2 regions of the Sedimentibacter sp. genome follow, and region 1 is predicted to be linked to the other one. Evidence: riboswitches for the same ligand, from Rfam matches in the RefSeq annotation. Region 1 holds a riboswitch; the other holds the start of a gene.

Region 1 (3,166 bases):
GTTATGGGGTCCACGGACGTGTATTCATCCGTAAGGTCAGCCCTTACTACATTGATGTTCATCCATCCCAGGGAGGTGTACCTTTCAATTCTTTCATATGTAATGCCCGTAGAGAGCCTTGTTTCTTCCGTTAAGTCGTAGACAGTGTAGAAGCTGCTGGCATACGCCCTGGATGTCAGCATTAAGGCAACAGCTGCAGAGACTGCCGCTATCTTTTTAATATTCAAGCAAATCATTCCCTTCATTTTAGTGTCCATTCAATTATACCACAAAAATATAATTTATTAAGAATTAATTGAACAATCAGCTTAGCAAATTATAGAATTGCAGTATATATTATGACGCATTTTAATTATGAAAGTTCCAAATCAAATGCGGTTCTAATGATATAACAGGTAAACTTAACAAAAGTTCAGAGTTTATATTATTAGAATTGTCTAAATGGTTCCCTGCAAAAATCATCAACGATTGAGTTTTAATATTTAAAAATTATTTTGAAAAATTGTTACTTTTTTGATTTAAAACCGTCTATATAGTAAGGGATATTTAGAGGAGTGTTGAAGGCTGAAAATAAGTACAGTTGATAAAAAATATCTTCATAAACACGCTATATTTGGGAGGGAAATTGAATGTTTATCAATAAGATAGCGAAATGCATATATAGAAATATTGCATATGTTTTTTTGATTGTGCTGGTGATTGTTCTGTTTTTTCTTAATTTGGATAAGCAGAGCAGACTAAGTGGGAATATGGTAGGAACTTATGTTATGGGAGATGAAAAATCTGAAGATGCCGAATACTTTGTTCTTGATAAAAACAATAATTATTACAGGTATAAACAGTTTCAGTTCCTGGAAGAAGGAACATATGAGGAAATATACGACAATGTATTTGCTTTAAATGAGACTGAAAACAGATATATTGTTTATAATAATGAAGAGATTTATTATTTCGATTCCGATGGTGTCCGTTCTTATGGCAGGATAGCTGAAATTCCTTTATTCGTCAATGTACCTGACAGAAAGGACACAAAAACTGAATAGATGACGGTTAAACAGGCAGAATGTTAAAAAAGCAACGGATTTGAAGCATAGCAACGGATAAAAAATAATTTATAAAATAATTATATATTATTGACATTAAAAATAGTATATGCTATTATAAATCAAACTCCTTATCAAGAGTGGTGGAGGGACGAGGCCCGATGAAACCCGGCAGCCTGATTATTCAAGGTGCCAATTCCCGCGGATTTCCGAAAGATGAGGCTAACAGACAGTATGGACCTCTTCTGCGGAAGAGTTTTTTATTTTGTAGTTTAAACAGAAAGGATTTAAAAGATGAAGAAATGGTTATTTACATCTGAATCAGTTACAGAAGGTCATCCGGACAAAATGTGCGACCAGATTTCAGATGGCATCCTAGATGCAATTTTGGAACAGGATCCAAACGGAAGAGTTGCCTGTGAAACAGTTACTAAAACAGGTTTCGTCCTGGTAGCAGGCGAAATAAGCACAAACTGCTACATTGATATTCCAAAAATAGTAAGAAAAACAGTAGAAAACATTGGTTATGACAACGCAGAGTACGGATTTGACTATAAGACATGCGCCGTATTTACATCAATAGAAGAACAGTCACAGGACATAGCAATGGGCGTTAATGAAGCCGACGAATACAAGAAGGCTCACGTTGACACAAATGACATGATCGGTGCAGGAGACCAGGGAATGATGTTCGGATTTGCATGCAACGAAACTCCCGAACTTATGCCTATGCCAATATCACTGGCACACAAGCTTTCACTGAAGCTGTCTGAAGTAAGAAAGAACAAGACTGTTCCATACTTAAGACCTGACGGAAAAACTCAGGTAACAATCGAATATCACGACAACAAGCCTGCAAGAGTTGACACAATAGTTATTTCAACTCAGCACAATCCTGAAGCCGACAGAGAAACAATACAAAAGGACCTTATGGAGCATGTTATCAAGACAACTGTTCCTGCAGAGCTTCTTGATGAAAATACAAAGTACTTTGTAAACCCAACCGGAAGATTCGTTATAGGCGGACCGCAGGGAGACTCAGGACTTACCGGAAGAAAGATAATAGTTGACACATACGGCGGATACTCAAGACACGGCGGAGGAGCATTCTCCGGAAAGGATCCTACAAAGGTTGACCGTTCAGCAGCATATGCAGCAAGACACATTGCAAAGAACATTGTTGCAGCAGGACTTGCAGATAAGTGCGAGGTTGAGCTTGCTTATGCCATAGGAGTTGCTAAGCCGGTTTCAATAATGGTTGAAACTTTTGGAACAAACAAGATTGATGATGAAAAAATTGAACAGGCAGTTGCAGAAAACTTTGACTTAAGACCTGCAGCAATAATTGAAAATTTCCAATTGAGAAGACCGATTTACCAGCAGGTGGCAGCATACGGCCACTTCGGAAGAAACGACCTTGATCTTCCCTGGGAAAAGACAGACAAGGTTGAAGAGTTGAAGAAATACCTGTAAAATGAATACCCTTCGGGGTATTTTTTTTGCAGCAAATTAGCGGGCCTGTCCTGTACTCTTGACAGTTTGTCCTGTAGGTAGTACCATTCAATGGACAGTAAAATTTTTTTGGTTATAATAACAGGAAAGAGGTTATGTGTGGAAACAGTAAATGATTTTTCTAAGGGAAGCGTGGCAAAGCACATAATGGATATGGCTGTGCCCATGATTTTGGCTCAGCTGGTGAATGTTTTGTACAACATAGTGGACCGCATCTACATAAGCAGGATGCCGGGAGATGCATTCACGGCTCTTACGGGATTGGGAGTGTGCCTGCCTATAATATCAATAGTGGCTGCATTTGCCAACCTGTTCGGAATGGGCGGTGCTCCCCTTTGTTCCATAGAAAGGGGAAAGGGTAACTTTAAGGAAGCTCAGGACATAATGGGAAATTCCTTTGTGATGCTGGTTGCAAGCGGAGTTGTGCTTACTGCTGTGGGTATTTTGATAAAAAGACCGGTGCTGTACATGTTCGGAGCCAGTGACGCAACATTTCCCTATGCGGACAGCTATGTTACAATTTACCTTCTGGGCAACGTGTTTGTCATGATAAGCCTTGGAATGAACAACTTCATAAACTCGCAGGGTTTTGGACGAGTAGCCATGATGAC
Region 2 (3,166 bases), on a different contig from region 1:
GGTTGCTATCAACAGTCTGTAGTCAATTCCCTTAACTTCCTTAGCTATTTCCCTTGCCAGCAATGCGCCGATTACCAAACCGAATCCCCAGTTGATCCAGCATGCTACTACTGATACAAACGCTGTGATCATAATGCCTCTTACAGGGGTTTTTGCTGCTTTTGCTATTTTTTTAAGAAGATTTTTAAATACTTTTGCCTGTGCCATAGCACTGCCAAGCACAAGAACTAAAACCATTTGCATAGTAAAAGAAAGAAGTCCGAAGAAGCCTTTTGCTCCTGCCCAGTGCAGAATCATCTGAAATGGGGATTGTCCCGTCAGTGTTATACCGCCTATGAAGGTGATGATGGTTAAAACAATGGCGAAGATAAATGCGTCCGGCAGGTATCTGTTCATAACGTATACGCAGCCGTTTGTAAATTTTTTAAACATAAAAAAGCCTCCTAAATTTTTATATTTGCCCAGCTTGACGTCCACAATGCAGACTGATACATTTTGGGCGTTTAAAACCTTGTTAATTTTATTACTATATTGAAATAAACACAAATTTGCTAAACGTTTACAATGTGTGGTAAACCAGCGCAAAAATGTTAAAAATATGTCAAAAATTGTTGTATCTTAAAATATCTCGCGTTTACTTCGTTTTTCTTTTACTTAATCAATTATCCAAAATATCATACCAATATTAAATATGAAAAAATTTCCAATAATATGCGTTTTTATTTTAAATTAATAACACAATCTATATAAAACGTTTGCATAAGGTTGGGAAAAATCAACCACACCGGTTTAAGAGTCAGTTTGATTAATACGGATTATCAATTTAAACTATTTGATGGCAGTAACAGCGAAATTTGTCGAAAACAGTCAAAAATTTATCTTTTCTAAATCAAGGCCTGTTAATCTGCTGCAAATCAGTAAAGGAATTTTAAATAAACATAAGAAACGTTAGCATAAATAAAATTAAAAAAAATTGATTTTACCATTGACAAATAATAACGAATGGTATAAAGTAATCACAACAATTAAATACAAAAACTTCTTATCAAGAGAGACGGAGGGATCGGCCCCGTGATGTCTCGGCAACCTGCAGCAAGCTGAAAGGTGCTAATTCCGGCAAAGAATTCTTTGAGAGATGAGGAGACGGTCTGAATTATGCCCTCTCTTTGCAGAGGGTTTTTATTTTAGGGACGGCAATAATATTGTCAGTCTCCTAGAGATCAGGAGGATGAAATGTCTGTAGAAACAGTGAGGGAATATTTGAAGCAATTTGGAAAGGATGATTCTATCCTGGAGATGGATCAGTCCACAGCAACGGTTGAACTGGCAGCAATGGCACTGGGAACCGAAGAAGCACGCATAGCCAAGTCGCTTACATTTTACAACGGTAAAGATGCAATGGTTATTGTTGTGGCCGGTGATGCCAAGATAGATAACAAGAAATTCAAAGAAGAATTTGGGTTCAAGGCAAAAATGCTTGCAACGGAAGATACGGTCAAGTTTACCGGACACGCAGTAGGCGGTGTTTGTCCATTTGCTCTTCCGGGCAGCGTAGATGTATACCTGGATGACTCAATGAAAAGATTCAAGACCATGTTTCCTGCATGCGGAAGCAGCAATTCAGCCATTGAGCTGACGCTTGATGAATTGGAGAAGATATCGGGAAGCAAAAAGTGGATTGATGTCTGCAAAAATTGGGAACAATAATATTAAAATGAAATTAAGTTGCGAAAGGATGCTATGTTAAACGAATTTTCAAGAACACAGCTTCTTCTTGGGGAAGAGGCAATGGAAAAATTAAAAAATGCCAAGGTTGCGATTTTCGGAATCGGAGGAGTGGGCTCATATGCTGCTGAAGCACTGGCCAGATGCGGTATTGGTAGTTTTGCCCTCTTTGATGACGATAAGGTATGCCTTACGAATATAAACAGACAGATAATAGCCACAAGAAAAACCATAGGCATAAAAAAGGTGGATGTCATGGCCGAAAGGATACTGGACATAAACCCTAAAGCCAAGGTTGAAGCAAATGCATGTTTCTACATGCCTGACAATGCAGATCAGTATGATTTGTCACAGTATGATTACATCGTGGATGCCATAGATACGGTTACGGCCAAGCTGGAGCTCATAGTCAGAGCCAATGCTCTTGGCGTTCCCATAATGAGCAGCATGGGAGCAGGTAATAAACTGGACCCAACAAAATTTGAGGTTACAGACATATTCAAGACTTCCATGGACCCGCTGGCAAAGGTAATGAGAAGCGAGTTGAAAAAGCGCGGCATTAAAAAACTTAAAGTGGTATATTCCAAGGAAAAACCCATAACTCCCATGGACAGCGAAGAAACAAGCTGCAAATCCAACTGCGTGTGCCCTCCCGGCACCACAAGGAAATGCACCCAAAGAAGAGCCATACCCGGAAGCGTATCCTTTGTTCCTTCGGTAGCAGGACTGATAATAGCAGGCGAGGTAGTGAAGGACATTGCAGCAAAATAAAGGAGGAAACAACGTGGGGACGACTCCATTGATACAAATAAAAAATTTAAAAAAACAATATTTCAGTCAGAACAACAGGGTAACCGCACTGTCAGGAATCAACCTTGACATAAACAAGGGAGACATTTTCGGAATAATAGGAATGAGCGGTGCAGGAAAAAGCACATTGGTAAGGTGCATCAACTTTCTGGAGAAACCAACGGGCGGAACAGTCATAATCAAGGACAGTGATTTGTCCCTTATGAACGAAAAGGAGCTTAGATGCGTCAGAAGGGAAATCGGAATGATCTTTCAGCAGTTTAATCTGCTCATGCAGCGCAGTGTTGAAGACAACATATGCTTCCCGCTTGAAATAAGCGGAATGAGCAAAAAGGAAGGAAGAAAGAGAGCAGCCGAACTGCTGGAGCTGGTGGGACTTTCCGACAAGAAAAAGTCATATCCGTCTCAGCTGAGCGGAGGTCAGAAACAAAGGGTAGCCATAGCAAGGGCTTTGGCCACAAACCCTGAAATTCTCCTGTGCGATGAGGCAACAAGCGCACTGGACCCTACAACCACGCGCTCAATACTTGCTTTGCTTAAAGACATAAATAAAAAGCTAGGTATAACCATCATCATAATAACACATGAAATGACCGTGGTTGAAGAGATATGCGACCGCGTGGCCATAATA

What was found. Region 1 has a riboswitch for S-adenosylmethionine ahead of metK (methionine adenosyltransferase). Riboswitches for the same ligand answer to the same signal wherever they lie in the genome.
Region 2: it holds a riboswitch for S-adenosylmethionine, as region 1 does, so the genes downstream of both, AAGU76_RS10650 (YbaK/EbsC family protein) here and metK (methionine adenosyltransferase) in region 1, are expected to answer to the same signal.

What each region holds. Positions count from the first base shown of each region.
Region 1 covers NZ_JBCFAS010000004.1:313,362-316,527, forward strand. Annotated here, with positions in the region: gene AAGU76_RS16370 (phosphodiester glycosidase family protein) at 1-257, opposite strand, end outside; gene AAGU76_RS16375 (hypothetical protein) at 768-1,043, shown strand; SAM riboswitch class I at 1,172-1,266, shown strand; gene metK (methionine adenosyltransferase) at 1,338-2,516, shown strand; gene AAGU76_RS16385 (MATE family efflux transporter) at 2,703-3,166, shown strand, end outside.
Region 2 covers NZ_JBCFAS010000002.1:906,003-909,168, reverse strand. Annotated here, with positions in the region: gene AAGU76_RS10655 (short-chain fatty acid transporter) at 1-432, opposite strand, end outside; SAM riboswitch class I at 1,040-1,142, shown strand; gene AAGU76_RS10650 (YbaK/EbsC family protein) at 1,234-1,707, shown strand; gene AAGU76_RS10645 (tRNA threonylcarbamoyladenosine dehydratase) at 1,741-2,496, shown strand; gene AAGU76_RS10640 (ATP-binding cassette domain-containing protein) at 2,510-3,166, shown strand, end outside.